DNA from 3 places in the Pseudomonas sp. TWI929 genome. Region 3 is predicted to be linked to each of the others. Evidence: predicted binding sites of a transcription regulator. Region 3 holds the regulator's gene; each other region holds the start of a gene.
What was found. The regulator sigma-54, encoded in region 3, starts transcription at its own class of promoters, with help from an activator protein. The targets are predictions, from matches to a motif close to ANTGGCATNNANNTTGCTNT.

Region 1: flgB (flagellar basal body rod protein FlgB) is a predicted target of sigma-54. The motif match lies at 2,448-2,467, and genes of this name have one in related genera.
Region 2: ABE456_RS10705 (CmpA/NrtA family ABC transporter substrate-binding protein) is a predicted target of sigma-54. The motif match lies at 2,392-2,411, and genes of this name have one in related genera.

The regions. Positions count from the first base shown of each region.
Region 1 covers NZ_JBDJLK010000008.1:58,211-63,378, forward strand. The annotation lists gene flgE (flagellar hook protein FlgE) at 1-799, opposite strand, end outside; gene flgD (flagellar hook assembly protein FlgD) at 831-1,532, opposite strand; gene flgC (flagellar basal body rod protein FlgC) at 1,545-1,988, opposite strand; gene flgB (flagellar basal body rod protein FlgB) at 1,991-2,401, opposite strand; gene cheR (protein-glutamate O-methyltransferase CheR) at 2,741-3,568, opposite strand; gene ABE456_RS06160 (chemotaxis protein CheV) at 3,620-4,549, opposite strand; gene flgA (flagellar basal body P-ring formation chaperone FlgA) at 4,627-5,168, shown strand, end outside.
Region 2 covers NZ_JBDJLK010000018.1:80,084-85,251, reverse strand. The annotation lists gene rlmKL (bifunctional 23S rRNA (guanine(2069)-N(7))-methyltransferase RlmK/23S rRNA (guanine(2445)-N(2))-methyltransferase RlmL) at 1-353, opposite strand, end outside; gene ABE456_RS10715 (ribosome modulation factor) at 914-1,129, shown strand; gene ABE456_RS10710 (quinone-dependent dihydroorotate dehydrogenase) at 1,261-2,283, opposite strand; gene ABE456_RS10705 (CmpA/NrtA family ABC transporter substrate-binding protein) at 2,452-3,666, shown strand; gene ABE456_RS10700 (ANTAR domain-containing protein) at 3,678-4,253, shown strand; gene ABE456_RS10695 (nitrate/nitrite transporter) at 4,591-5,168, shown strand, end outside.
Region 3 covers NZ_JBDJLK010000038.1:29,112-34,279, reverse strand. The annotation lists gene lptC (LPS export ABC transporter periplasmic protein LptC) at 1-479, shown strand, start outside; gene lptA (lipopolysaccharide transport periplasmic protein LptA) at 466-990, shown strand; gene lptB (LPS export ABC transporter ATP-binding protein) at 991-1,716, shown strand; gene ABE456_RS16605 (RNA polymerase factor sigma-54) at 1,893-3,386, shown strand; gene raiA (ribosome-associated translation inhibitor RaiA) at 3,466-3,774, shown strand; gene ptsN (PTS IIA-like nitrogen regulatory protein PtsN) at 3,787-4,251, shown strand; gene rapZ (RNase adapter RapZ) at 4,254-5,108, shown strand; gene ABE456_RS16585 (HPr family phosphocarrier protein) at 5,128-5,168, shown strand, end outside.

The sequences.
Region 1 (5,168 bases), on a different contig from region 3:
TGTTGGCCGCGATGGTCAGGCCGCCGGTTACTGGGCCTGCGGTCATGGCTGCAGTGTCCAGGGTACCGTCAGACTTGAACGGCAGCTTGTTGGCCAGCGGTGTGGTCGAAGTCGGGTCGGCAGGGTTGCGGCCATCGATGGTGGTGTACATGGTCCACGAGTTGCTGGCAGCATCCTTGACGAAGTACTGGTTCAACTGGTGCGCATTACCCTGGCTGTCGTACACGTCGGTGTTGAACGTGTAGTTGTAGGTGCCGGTCTTGGTCGGGTCGAACGGCGTCTCGGTTGGCGCGGTGGCGCTGGAGTTCAGGTTGACGCTCTCGGAGACGCGCCCGGTCGGGTTCGGCGTCAGGTTCGAGGTGTCGATCTGCAGGTTGGTCAGCACACCCTGGATGATCTTGCCGTTGGCATCCACGGCATAACCTTGCAGGTTGGCGCCCGACGAGTTGACCACGTAGCCATCCTTGTCGCTGTAGAAGGCACCGGCGCGGGTGTAGATTTTCGAGCCGTTGTCGTTCAAGGCAAAGAAGCCGTTGCCATCGATGGCCATGTCCAGCGCCTGGCCAGTGCCATTGATGTTACCCGGGGTGAACAGCTGCGACACCGCCGCAGTCTTCACACCACTGCCCACCACGGTCTTGCCGGCGCTGGTGCCGCGGATGGAGTTGGAGTACTGGTCGGCGAACTCGGCGCGCGAAGACTTGAAACCGGTGGTGGCAACGTTGGCAATGTTGTTGCCGGTAACGTTCAGGGCCTTGTTGGCTGCATAGAGGCCGCTAAGGCCGATATTGAAAGACATGTGCTAAAACTCCTGTCGTTTAGCTTGGGCCCTAGACGCCAATGCTCTGAATTTTGGAAAGCGCAATACTGCCCAGCCCTGCGAGGTTGAGCGTCATTTCCGCGCCGTTGGTGCCCATGGTCACGCTGGTGACCGTGGCTGGCAGGTTGGTGGTCAAGCTGGTGGCGGTACCGTCGACCGAACCGGTGGCCTTGAAGGTGTAGGTGCCGGCAGGCAACGCTTCACCGTCGTCATCCAGGCCATCCCAGGTGAAATCGGCCTTGCCAGCGGCCTGGCTACCCAGGTCGATGGTGCGCACCAGCTTGTCGTCCTTGTCGTAGATACCCACCGAAGTGGAGGTACTGGACGAGGTCACATTCACCGAGCCTTTCATTTCCTTGCTGGTGTCGACCACGGCCTTGCCGGTTTCCACGATCACGTTGCGCCCGACCAGCGACGAGGCCTGCAGGGCCTGGGACGACTGGAAGCCGGCGGCGATATAGAGCACCGAATCATTGAGCGACTGAATGCCCTCAAGGCTGCTGAACTGCGCCAGCTGGGCAACGAACTCGCCGTTTTCCTGCGGGTCGAGCGGGTTCTGGTTCTGCATCTGGGTAACCAGCAACTGCAGGAAGGCATCCTTGCCCAGCGCACTGCCGGCGGTACCGGTAGCGCTGTCGGTCTTGGACGTCTGCTTCTGCAGCGAGGACAGGTATGCGCTGCCGACGTCGGTAGTGGAATTGGTGGTGGTCATGTCGGCTTCCTATCACTGCCCCAGGGTCAGGACTTTCTGCATCATGCTCTTGGCCGTGTTCATCAGCTCGGCGTTGGTCTGGAACGCACGGCTGGCGGAGATCATGTCAGCCATCTCCTCGACCACGTTGACGTTCGGGTAGTAGACGTAGCCGTCCTTGTTCGCCGCCGGGTGGTTTGGCTCGTAGCGCGCTTCCAGGGTGCTCTGGTCCTCGACGATGCCTTTTACCTGCACGCCCTGCCCTGCTTCGCCCTGGTCTTCGAACAGCGACTGGCTGCTGCCGGCCTGCGCGTCCTGGAAGGTGGTGGCGAACACCGGGTGGCGGGCGCGGTAGGTCTGGTCGATGCTCGAAGACACGGTCTCGGCGTTGGCGATGTTGGAAGCGACGGTGTTCAGGCGCGTGTTCTGCGCGCTCATGCCGCTACCGGCAATATTGAAGACACTGGAAAGGGACATGGTCATTCTCCCCGCAGGGCGGAAACCAGCCCTTTGAATTTACTGTTGAGCAAGGTGAAGCTGGCCTGGAAGCCGATGGCGTTTTCGGTGTAGTTCGATTGCTCGATCTGCGCATCCACGGTGTTCTGGTCGATCGACGGCTGCAGCGGCGTGCGGTACTTGAGGGTATCGTCAGCCGCAATGGCCAGGCCTTCAGCTTCGATGTGCCGGCTATTGGTACGGTCCATGGCGAAGCGGCCGCTTTGCTGCTTGCTGGTTTCGGCGGCGAGCACCGAAGAAAAGTCCATGTCACGCGCCTTGTAGTTGGGCGTGTCGGCGTTGGCGATGTTGTTGGCCAGCACTTCGGCGCGCTGGGCGCGGAAGCCCAGGGCCTTTTCGTGAATGCCAAGCGCCTTGTCGAAGCTGATGCTCATGTCGGGGAAACCTTCGGAGGTTGACCGGAATTTCGTTGAGCAAGGTATAGCAAGGGCTGTGCCAACCACTGCAAAGCCCGTGTTTATGGGCTTTGGCGGTAGGGTACTGTCAGAGTGATGCCAGAAAAGCGGCAAAGGCCTTCCGCCTGGGGCGGCGAAAGCGGCAATTGCCAGGTGGCAAAAGCGGCAAAACAAAAAATTGACGTCAGGGTTTTTCCTGCGCTGGCCTCTTCGCGAGTGAACCCGCTCCCACAGTGATCTCGGCAGGCACAAATGCCCGCGAAGAGGCCGGCACAGGCAAACAAAAAGGCCGGCAACTTTCGCTGCCGGCCTTCTGGTTTACTTGGCCTGGTAGATGATCCCCGGGCTGCACTGCACCATCTGGTAATGGTCCGGCAACCCGTTCAGCGCCTCCGAGGCGCCGAGGAACAAGTAGCCACCCGGTTTCAAGGTGCTGTGAATGCGCAACAGGATGTCCTTCTTCACCTGCGCCGAGAAGTAGATCAACACGTTGCGGCAGAACACGATGTCGAACTTGCCCAGGCTGGCATAGCTGTCGAGCAGGTTGAACGATCGGAACTCGACGCGACTGCGAATCGCCGGCTTGACCGCCCAGCGCCCCGGCCCCTTGGGGTCGAAGTAGCGCTGCAGGCGCTCCTGAGACAGGCCGCGGGCAATCGCCAGGCTGTCGTACTCGCCGGTCTTGCAGTTGGTCAGCATGGTGCCAGACAGGTCGGTGGCGACAATCTGCGCGCCCATTTTCAGCTGGCCAAGGTTGCTGCGCTCGAACTCGTCGATGGCCATCGAGATGGAATACGGCTCCTGCCCCGACGAACAGGCCGCCGACCACATGCGCAGGCGCTGGCCGGGGTTGTTGCGGATGAACTCGGGGATCACCTTGTTCTTCAGCACTTCGAACGGGTAGGTATCGCGAAACCACAGGGTCTCGTTGGTGGTCATGGCATCGACCACCTGCTCGCGCAAACCGCCACGCGGCTGGGCCTGGATGCGCTGCACCAGCTCGCCCAGGCTCTTGATGCCCTGTTGTTCCATCAGCTTGTTGAGACGGCTGGAAACCAGGTACTGCTTATTCTCGCCCAGCAGGATGCCACAGGCTTTCTCCAGGAAGACCCGGAACTGTTCGAAATCCAAATTACCCGTAGACACTACTGCCGCCTCTTTTCAATCACTGGTGCCGGGGGCTTGCCCCCGGCTGCTTCAATGCGTTGCCTTGATCCGGTCGACCACCCGCTGGGCCAGGTCGTCCGGCTTGAACTTGGCCAGGAAGTCATCGGCGCCGACCTTCTTGACCATCGCCTGGTTGAACACCCCGGAAAGCGAAGTATGCAGGCAGATGTGCAGTTTTTGCATGCGCGGGTCGCTGCGGATCTCTGCCGTTAGCGTATAGCCGTCCATTTCCGGCATTTCAATGTCCGAGATCATCATCAGGAACTCTTCTTCCGGCTTTTTACCCTCATCCACCAACTGGCGCAGGTAGTTCAGGGCCTGCCGGCCGTCATTGAGCGCCACCACTTCCACCCCCACGGTCTGCAGGCAGCGGCTGACCTGCTTGCGCGCCACCGACGAATCGTCAACGGTCAGCACCCGCAGCAGCACGGCCTTGTCCTGCACCTCGGCATCGATCACACCCGCCGACACCGACTCGGACGACGGCGCCACCTCGGCCAGCACCTTCTCCACGTCGATGATCTCGACCATGCGGTTGTCCACCCGGGTGACTGCAGTCAGGTAGTGGTCACGCCCGGTCCCCTTGGGTGGTGGGTGGATTTCTTCCCAGTTCATGTTGACGATGCGCTCTACCGAGTGCACCAGGAAGCCCTGGGTCTTGGTGTTGTACTCGGTGATGATCACGAAGCTGTTGCGCGTTTCTTCCTGCAGTGGGCGCAGCCCGGTGGCCATCGACAAATCGAGAATCGGGATGGTCGACCCGCGAATGTTGGCAACGCCACGCACCACCGGGTGCGCCTTGGGCAGCAAGGTCAGCGCAGGGCATTGCAGCACTTCCCTGACCTTGAATACGTTGATGCCGTAAAGCTGCTCGCCGTTAAGGCGGAACAGCAGCAATTCCAGGCGATTCTGCCCTACCAGCTGCGTGCGCTGGTTGACCGAATCCATAACACCCGCCATGCCAGACTCCTTTACATTTCAGCCTTTCGTTGCGACTCAACCAGCGAGTCGGCACGAGCTTTGCTTTTATGAGCGCCATGTACACGAAAACGACATTTTCCCGACGATTGACGCGCCTGCTGACGGGCTCACTGGCCACGCTGTGCTTGCTGGTGCCCGGCGTTCGCACGGTAGCGGACGCCTTCACCTTGCCTGAACAGCTTATCGGTGTCACCCAAGGGTTTCTTGAATTCACCGTCGAAGATTACCTGGCCACCACCCAGACTGCGGGCCGTTACGAGATCCAGGTCAACTCGCTGGACCCACGCCTGCGCATGCCGTTGTGCAGCCAGCAGCTGGACGCCACGCTGGAGAGCCCGGCCCAGCCGCTGGGCCGGGTGACCGTGCGGGTACGCTGCGACGGCAGCGCCCCGTGGACGGTATTCGTGCCGGCCACCGTGCGGCTGTTCCGCGACGTGGTAGTGGTCACCCGCCCGCTCAAGCGCGGCAACGAAGTGGGCGAAGGCGACGTGGCGCTGCGCGAGCGTGATGTGGGCACATTGGGCCAGGGCTTCCTCAGCGAACTGGACCAGGCGGTGGGCATGAAGATGCTGCGCCCCACGGTGATCGACCAGGTGCT
Region 2 (5,168 bases), on a different contig from region 3:
GCATCCTTGACCTTCAGCGCACCGAAGTGGGTGTTGTCGATGCCCGAGCCATGGCCGCTGAACTCCACCGCCAGGGTGCCATCGGCTGCCAGGTGGTCGGCCCAATCAACCGCGTGCACGCCGTCGTAGAGGTCGTCGGCGTTCTTCATGGAGAAGCGCTTGAGCACCAGCAGTACCCGGTTGGCCAGACGTGACCACAGGCACAGGCGGTAGGCGGTTTCCATGTCGGCGGCGCCGCGAATGGCCGAGGTGTGCTCGCGCACGTCATCCAGGCCGAGGCCCCGGGCCTCTTCGGCAAGCAGGCCTTCCAGGCCTTTGGGGCAAGTGAGATAAAGTTCGAAACGGTCCGACATGAGTAATCCAGCGCCTTGGGCTATTTGACTGACGGGGCGACGCATCGCCCCGCGATGTTTGCCCGCACACCTTTCCAGCAGGCCTGCGGGTGGCCCCTCCGGCACGCAAACGTGCCGCAAAAGGCCGGGCCGCCTGACCGATCTGTGCTTGGCCCAGTGGCAAAGACAGCTTAGATCATCAGGCAGTACGAAAAATTCTGGCGATCTCGGGGCCGATGTGACCCTTCGTCGCATTTCAAATTATTTCTGTCATCCGCGAGCAACGCTGGCGAACTGACGTCAATGATCGGCAAACCCTGATCATAGCGGGCTCAACGTTAAACAAGGTTGAGTCGCATTTATTTACTTATCCCCTGACCCTATGAAAGGTTACGTGCTTATGACAAATCGATCATTCACACCGTGACTCGCATTCGATAGAACTGGTCTCAGGCCGCTTCGCAACGAGGCGGCACTTTCAGCTCGCCACGCCGGCAGCGAGCGCAAACCGGCAGAAAGACTCTGCCCGGCCTCGGAGAGGCCGACGGGACATTACAGTCAACAAGTGAGGGCAACACCCTATGAGAAGACTTAAGCGTGATCCGTTGGAAAGAGCATATTCACGTGGCTACCAATACGGGGTCACCGGCAAATCCCGCGAACTTTGCCCCTTTACTCTTCCTTCTGTTCGCCAAGCCTGGATCAACGGCTGGCGCGAAGGTCGCGGTGATAACTGGGACGGAATGACTGGCACCGCTGGCATCCATAGACTCAACGAAAATCACGCCGTTGGCTGAACGAGGACACTGAATTCGATTCACCATGCACGCCCCATCCGGGCGGCGGGCGAAGGCCCAGGGGCCCCTTGATGGGGCCCTTTTTTTATGGGTTCGAATCCATATCCGCGCCCGCGAATGGGCCTATCAGGTCACCGCTGCATAGCAGCAATAGCGTCCACCGCCTCGCGAATCAACGCCGGCCCCTTATAAATGAAGCCCGAGTAAATCTGCACCAGGCTCGCCCCGGCGGCGATCTTCTCGGCGGCATGGCGGCCTTCGGTAATGCCACCGGCGGCAATGATCGGCAACTTGCCGCCCAGTTCACCTGCCAGCACCTTGACGATGTGGGTGCTCTTTTCCAGCACCGGCGCGCCCGACAGGCCGCCTGCCTCGCCACCATACGGCAGCCCTTCAACACCTTCGCGACCCAGCGTGGTGTTGGTGGCGATCACTGCATCCATGCCCGACTCCATAAGCGCAGCGGCTACCAGTGCGGTTTCTTCGTCGCTCATGTCCGGGGCAATCTTGATGGCCAGCGGCACGCGCTTGCCATGGGCCCCGGCCAGCTGCTCACGGCGCTCGGCCAGGGCATCGAGCAACTGCTTGAGCGAATCGCCGAACTGCAGGCTGCGCAGGCCCGGGGTGTTCGGCGAGCTGACGTTGACAGTGATGTAGCTAGCGTCGTTGTACACCTTGTCCAGGCAGATCAGGTAGTCATCGACGGCACGCTCGACCGGGGTGTCGAAGTTCTTGCCGATGTTGATGCCCAGCACGCCGTTGTAACGCGAAGCACGCACGCGGCCGAGCAGGTGATCGACGCCCAGGTTGTTGAAGCCCATGCGGTTGATGATGGCCGTGGCTTCCGGCAGGCGGAACAGCCGTGGTTTGGGGTTGCCGGGCTGCGGGCGCGGGGTGACGGTGCCAATTTCGACGAAGCCGAAGCCCAACTGGGCGAAACCGTCGATGGCCGTACCGTTCTTGTCCAGGCCGGCAGCCAGGCCCACCGGGTTGGCGAAGTTCAAACCCATGACCGTTACCGGCAATGCCGCCGGCTGCTTGCACAACATGCCATTGAGGCCAAGACGGCCACCGGCGCCGATCAGGTCCAGGGACAGGTCGTGGGAGGTTTCCGGGGATAGCTTGAACAGCAGCTGGCGGGCCAGGGTATACATGGGCGGGCAAGGCTCAGGGTGAGTGAGGGGGCGATTATAGCCAGCGCAAGGCTGGCAGGACAGCAAATCGTGGGGCTGCTGCAGGACCGCGCCGGGCCTGAGGCTGGAAATGGCACATCGGTTGCACCGGTTTAGCCCACAGCCTTATCAGTCCGGGCGAGGAACCTTGTGAACACTGTACCCCGAGCAACGCCCCTGGCCTGGGTCAACGGCAGCGACGCGCCCGAAAAACCCAGCCTTAACATCGGCTACATGGCGCTGACCGACTGCGCCTCGGTGGTGGTTGCCGCCACCCAGGGCTTCGCCCAGCAGTACGGCCTTACCCTCAACCTCAAGCGCCAGGGCTCCTGGGCCGGGCTGCGCGACAAACTGGTCAGTGGCGAGCTGGATGCCGCGCACTGCCTGTATGGCCTGGTATACGCCGTGCACTTGGGAATCGGTGGCGTGCCGGCCAGCGACATGGCGGTGCTCATGGGGTTGAACCAGAATGCCCAGGCCATCAACCTGTCCCCTGCCCTGCAGCGCAAGGGCGTGACCAACCCTGAAGCACTGGCACGCCTGGTGCACCAACATGGCGCGCGCCTTACCTTCGCCCAGACCTTCCCCACTGGCACCCACGCCATGTGGTTGTATTACTGGCTGGCCAGCCAAGGCATCCACCCGCTGCGCGACGTCGACAGCGTGGTGGTGCCACCGGCGCAGATGGCCGCACACATCCAGGCCGGGCGCATCGATGGCTTCTGCGTGGGTGAGCCGTGGGCCGCCGATGCCGTGGCCAAGGGCCAGGGCTTTACCCTGGCCACCAGCCAGTCGCTCTGGCCGGACCACCCGGAAAAAGTCCTGGCCTGCGCCCGCGCCTTCGCCGAACAATACCCCAACAGCGCCCGCGCACTGATCAAGGCGGTTCTCGCTGCCAGCCGCTTCATCGAGCAAAGCCCGGAAAACCGCCGCAGCACCGCGCAACTGCTCAGCGGCAGCGCCTACCTGGACACACCGCTGGAGAGCATCGAACCGCGCCTGCTCGGCCACTACCAGGATGGCCTGGGCAACCACTGGCAAGACCGGCATGCCCTGCGCCTGTTCGACCACGGCCGGGCCAACCTGCCTTACCTGTCCGATGGCATGTGGTTCATGACCCAGTTCCGCCGCTGGGGCCTGCTGCGCGAAGACCCTGACTACCTTGCCGTGGCCCGCCAGGTACAGCAACTGGCGCTGTACAATGAAGCGGCACACAGCCTGGGCGTAACGTGCCCCGAACAGCCGATGCGCAGTAGCCTGCTGATTGACGGCAGCCGCTGGGACGGCAGCGACCCCTACGGTTATGCCCGCAGTTTCAGCCTGCATGCACTGGGCGAGCTGCCCGGTGCCCGTGTCGGTGTGTGAGGGGGACGAACATGTTGCGCATCCTGCTGATCGACGACACCCAGAGCAAACTTGGCCGCCTCAAGGCGGCATTGAGCGAGGCCGGCTTCGAGGTTATCGAAGCACCAGGCCTGACCATCGACCTGCCCGCTTGCGTCGAAACGGTGCACCCGGACGTGGTGCTGATCGATACGGACTCACCGGACCGTGACGTGATGGAGCAAGTTGTACTGGTCAGCCGTGACCAGCCGCGGCCCATCGTGCTGTTTACCGATGAGCACGACCCCGGGGTGATGCGCCAGGCGATCCAGGCGGGGGTCAGTGCCTATATCGTCGAAGGGATCCATGCCGCGCGGCTGCAGCCAATCCTGGATGTGGCCATGGCCCGCTTTGAAAGCGACCAGGCGCTAAAGGCGCAGCTGTTGGCGCGCGACCAGCAACTGGCCGAGCGCAAGCGCATCGAGCAGGCCAAGGGCTTGCTGATGAAAATGAAGGATTGCAACGAAGAGCAGGCCTACACCTTGATGCGCCGCCAGGCCATGAGCCGTCAGCAGAAGCTGATCCAGGTGGCCGAGCAGATCATTGCCATGCACGAGATGCTTGGCTAACTGCCTGTTGTCTTGCTCAAACTCCAAATGCTGGCGCGATCCATGTGGGAGCGGCCTTGTGTCGCGAAAGGGCTGCGCAGCAGCCCCAGCAAAATTTGTAGCGAAGCTGAAACTCTGGGGCCGCTACGCGTCCCTTTCGCGACACAAGGCCGCTCCCACAAAGTCCGAGTTACTCGATAGACCGAGTTGGCTCGGCTCTTGCTGAACAAACCTCACCGGTAGCCAACGGCGGTTGCCCCACTTAATTCCCGACAAAGACGTCGCTCTCCCCTCCACCCTCCGTGGAGCGGGTAGCGGCGTCTTTTTCGTTCCGTTGCATTGCCGAGTGAGGTGTTCGATGAGTACCAGCTTCTGGAAATCCGGGCATGTGCCCACGCTGTTCGCCGCGTTCCTGTACTTCGACCTCAGCTTCATGGTCTGGTACCTGCTTGGCCCGCTGGCGGTGCAGATTGCCGCCGACCTGCAGTTGAGTGCACAACAACGGGGCCTGATGGTGGCCATGCCAATCCTGGCCGGGGCAATCCTGCGCTTCGCCATGGGCGTACTGGTCGACCGGCTGTCGCCCAAGACCGCCGGGCTGATCGGCCAGGTAGTAGTCATCGTCGCCCTCGCGGCAGCCTGGCACCTAGGCGTGCACAGCTATGAACAGGCGCTGCTGCTGGGCGTGTTCCTCGGCTTTGCCGGTGCCTCGTTTGCCGTCTCGCTACCGCTGGCCTCGCAGTGGTACCCGCCGCAGCACCAGGGCAAGGCCATGGGCATCGCCGGCGCCGGCAACTCCGGCACGGTGTTCGCCGCCCTGCTGGCCCCGGCATTGGCGGCAGGCTTCGGCTGGAACAATGTGTTCGGCTTTGCACTGATACCACTGTCGCTGGCGCTGGTAGTGTTCGCCCTGCTGGCGCGCAATGCCCCGCAACG
Region 3 (5,168 bases):
TCCTCGACAAACCTGTGGCCCAGGTAGACGAAAGCGCCATCGACTACTACGCGATCAATGCGCATAGCGTGCAGTTCCTGCCCGACGGCAAGCTGCAGTACGAAATGACTGCCGACAAGGTCGAACACCTCAAGGCCAGCGAAATCACCCTGCTGACCACGCCGGACCTGCACATGTACCGCGGCACCGAATACCCGTGGCACGTGCAGAGCACGCGCGCCGAGGTCAACCCGGACGGCACCGAGGTCGAGTTGATCGACAAGGTACGGGTTGCTCGCACCGACGAAAAACAGCGTGAAACCATCATTACCAGTTCACGCATGACCGTGTTCCCGCAGAAGCAATATGCGCAGACCGAGCAAGCCGTTAGAATCGACGGCGCCGGTGGCACAACTACGGGCAAAGGAATGAAAGCGTATTTGAAAGAAGGCAAGATGGACTTGCTCTCTAACGTAAGAGGACAGTATGAGGCTCGTTAAAACCCTCCCCCTTTTGCTCAGCCTGAGCGCAGCACTGGGAAGCGCGAGCGCCCTCGCCCTGCCGAACGACCGTGACCAGCCAATCCGCATCCAGGCCGACAATGCCCACTTGGACGACAAGCAAGGCGTGGCCACCTACACCGGCGACGTGATCATCACCCAAGGTTCCATGATGATCAAAGGCAACACCGTGACCATCACCCGTTCCGCCGCCGGCGACATCGACGTGGTGACCTCGGTGGGCAACCTGGCCTACTTCGAGCAGCAGCAGAGCGCGGCCAAGCCAGACAAGATGAAAGGCTGGGGCGTGACCATCCAGTATCAGGCGCAGAAGGACCTGGTTATCCTCACCGACCGCGCCAAGGTCGAGAACGAAGGCAACACCACCGAAGGCGAGAAAATCGTCTACAACACCCAGACCCAGGTGGCGACCGCAGGTCGTGGTGGCAACGTGACCTCGCCGCGTCAGCGTATCGACATGGTGATCCAGCCCAAGAAGAAGGCCGAGTAAATGGCAACCCTCAAAGCCCAGCACCTGGCCAAGAGCTACAAGGGGCGGCAAGTCGTACGTGACGTCAGCCTGTCGATCGACAGCGGTCAGATCGTCGGCCTGCTTGGCCCCAACGGCGCCGGCAAGACCACCTGCTTCTACATGATTGTCGGGCTGGTGCAGGCCGAACAGGGGCGCGTGCTGATCGACAACCTCGATGTCAGCCACCAGCCCATGCACGGCCGTGCCCGCGCCGGTATCGGCTACCTGCCGCAGGAAGCCTCGATCTTCCGCAAGCTGTCGGTGGCCGACAACATCATGGCCATCCTCGAGACCCGCAAGGACCTCGACCGCGAAGGCCGGCGTAAAGAGCTGGAAAGCCTGCTGCAGGAATTCCACATCAGCCACATCCGCGACAACCTCGGCATGAGCCTGTCCGGTGGCGAACGCCGCCGTGTCGAGATTGCCCGAGCGCTGGCAACCGCACCCAAGTTCATCCTGCTGGACGAACCGTTCGCCGGTGTCGACCCAATTTCCGTGGGCGACATCAAGCAGATCATCCACCACCTCAAGGCCAAAGGCATCGGTGTACTGATCACCGACCACAACGTGCGTGAGACCCTGGATATTTGCGAAACCGCCTATATCGTCAATGATGGCCGGCTGATCGCCGAAGGAGACGCCGAGACCATCCTGGCCAACGAACTGGTCAAAGAGGTTTACCTGGGCCATGAGTTCCGGCTCTGACCCCGGTACGCGCCTGGAGTACTGGCAAATCGCCCTGAATCCGGGGTTAAAGTTGTAACGGTACTCTAGGCAAACGCTACAATTTAAGGCATAAAACTTGCTTGATCTGGCGCCCCGGCGCCCTCGTGTAGTGGATGGCGCATGCGCGCCGGCGAACAAGGTATTAAGCCCCTGCCATGAAACCATCGCTCGTCCTAAAAATGGGCCAGCAACTGACGATGACACCGCAGTTGCAACAGGCCATCCGCCTGCTCCAGCTCTCCACCCTGGACCTCCAACAGGAAATCCAGGAAGCGCTGGAGTCGAACCCGATGCTCGAACGCCAGGAAGACGGCGACGACTTCGACAACAGCGACCCGATGGCGGACAACGCCGAGAACAAGCCGGCCACCGAAGCCCAGGACAACAGCTTCCAGGAAAGCACCATCAGTGCCGACAACCTGGAAGACGGTGAGTGGAGCGAGCGCATCCCCAACGAGCTCCCGGTCGATACCGCCTGGGAAGACATCTACCAGACCAGTGCCAGCAGCCTGCCGAGCAACGATGACGACGAGTGGGACTTCACCACACGCACATCGGCCGGCGAGAGCCTGCAGAGCCACCTGCTGTGGCAGCTGAACCTGGCGCCGATGTCCGACACCGACCGCCTGATTGCCGTCACCCTGATCGACAGCATCAACGGCCAGGGCTACCTGGAAGACACCCTTGAGGAAATCTGCGAAGGGTTCGACCCAGAGCTGGATATCGAACTGGACGAGGTCGAAGCGGTACTGCACCGCATCCAGCAGTTCGAGCCAGCCGGCGTCGGCGCCCGCAACCTGGGCGAATGCCTGTTGCTGCAACTGCGCCAGTTGCCCGCCAGCACCCCGTGGATGACCGAAGCCAAGCGCCTGGTCACCGACTTCATCGACCTGCTCGGCAGCCGCGACTACAGCCAACTGATGCGGCGCATGAAAATCAAGGAAGACGAACTGCGCCAGGTCATCGAGCTGGTACAAAGCCTCAACCCGCGCCCCGGTTCGCAGATCGAGTCCAGCGAGCCCGAGTACGTCGTGCCCGACGTCATCGTGCGCAAGGACAGCGACCGCTGGTTGGTGGAACTGAACCAGGAGGCCATCCCGCGCCTGCGCGTCAACCCGCAGTACGCCGGTTTTGTGCGTCGTGCCGACACCAGCGCCGACAACACGTTCATGCGCAACCAACTGCAGGAAGCACGCTGGTTCATCAAGAGCCTGCAAAGCCGCAACGAAACCCTGATGAAGGTCGCCACGCAGATCGTCGAACACCAGCGCGGCTTCCTCGACCATGGCGACGAAGCAATGAAACCGCTGGTGCTGCATGACATCGCCGAAGCGGTGGGCATGCACGAGTCGACCATTTCGCGTGTCACCACGCAGAAATACATGCACACGCCACGCGGCATCTACGAACTGAAATACTTTTTCTCGAGCCACGTCAGCACCTCCGAAGGCGGAGAATGCTCGTCCACAGCGATCCGCGCGATCATCAAAAAACTGGTTGCAGCGGAAAATCAGAAAAAGCCATTGAGTGACAGCAAGATCGCTGGTTTACTGGAGGCACAAGGCATCCAGGTAGCCCGTCGCACCGTCGCCAAGTACCGCGAGTCCCTCGGCATCGCACCGTCGAGCGAGCGCAAGCGACTGATGTAGCCCCTGAGATGTGCCACAGCGTTTGTGGGGCAGGTGCAAGACCTGCCTCTTTATGCACGGGCAACAAAGGAGAAGCTGTATGCAAGTCAATATCAGTGGACAGCATGTAGAAGTCACCCAGCCACTGCGCGATTATGTGCTTGAAAAGCTCGCTCGCGTGGAAAGTCACTTCGACAAGATCACCAACGTGCAGGTCATCATGAAAGTCGAGAAGTTGCAGCAGAAGGTCGAGGCGACCCTGCAAATTCCCGGCGGCGAAGTGGTTGCCAACGCCGAACACGAAGACATGTATGCAGCGATCGACGCCTTGGCCGACAAGCTCGACCGCCAACTGAAAAAACACAAGGAAAAACAGCAAAGCCTGCTGCAAGGTGCAGCTGCCCGCTGATCCCCCTCATCCATGATCCGACTTGAAACCATCCTGACCCCCGGCCGTTCCCTTGTGAACGTGCCGGGCGGCAGTAAGAAGCGCGCCCTGGAAAAGGTCGCCACCGTCATCGCCGAACAAGTGCCAGAACTGGAGATGCAAGACGTCTTCGAAAAACTGGTCGCCCGGGAAAAACTCGGTTCGACCGGTTTCGGCAATGGCATCGCCATCCCGCATTGTCGGCTTGAAGGATGTTCCGCTCCAGTCAGCGCCCTGCTGCACCTGGAGGCTCCAATCGATTACGACGCCATCGATGGCGCTCCAGTAGACCTGCTGTTCGTCCTGCTGGTGCCTGAAGCCGCCACCGATGCCCATCTGGAACTGCTGCGTCAGATCGCCAGCATGCTCGATCGCAAGGAGGTCCGTGATCGCCTGCGTGCGGCCACCAGCAGTGAGGCCCTGTTCCAGGTTGTCCTGGACGTACAGAACGAGCACTGAACATGCGCCTGATCATCGTCAGCGGCCGGTCCGGCTCCGGCAAGAGCACCGCCCTCGATGTCCTGGAAGACAACGGTTACTACTGCATTGACAACCTGCCCGCCGGGCTGCTGCCGCAGCTGGCGGAAAATGCGCTGATCAATACCGAATTGCTGCAGCCCAAAGTCGCCGTGTCGATCGATGCGCGCAACTTGCCCAGCCACCTGACACGCTTCCCCGAGTTGCTTGAAGAAGCACGTGCCCGGCATATCAAGTGCGACGTGCTGTACCTGGACGCCGATGAGGACGTGCTGCTCAAGCGCTTCTCGGAAACCCGCCGGCGTCACCCGCTGACCAATGCTGATCGCTCGCTGGCAGAAGCCATCCGCGTGGAAAGCGACCTGCTGGGGCCGATTGCCGACCTGGCCGACCTGAAGATCGACACCACCAACCTCAACCTGTACCAGTTGCGTGATTCGGTCAAGCTGCGCCTGCTTAACCAGCCTGAGCCTGGTACTGCGTTCCTGGTGGAGTCGTTCGGCTTCAAGCGCGGCATGCCGGTCGACGCCGACCTGGTGTTCGATGTGCGCTGCCTGCCCAACCCTTACTGGAAGCCCGAGCTGCGTGAGCATTCCGGCCTTGATCAACCGGTGATCGACTACCTGGCCGCACAGCCGGATGTCGAGGACATGTACAACGACATCTCCAGCTACCTGCTCAAGTGGCTGCCCCGCTTTGCCGCCAGCAACCGCGCCTACGTCACCATTGCCATTGGCTGCACCGGCGGCCACCACCGTTCGGTGTACATCACTGAGCGCCTTGGTCAACAGCTGCAAAAAACCCTGAAAAACGTCCAGGTCCGCCACCGCGACCTCTAGCCCAAGGATCCACCCCACGATGCCCGCCCGTGAAATCACCATCATCAACAAGCTGGGTCT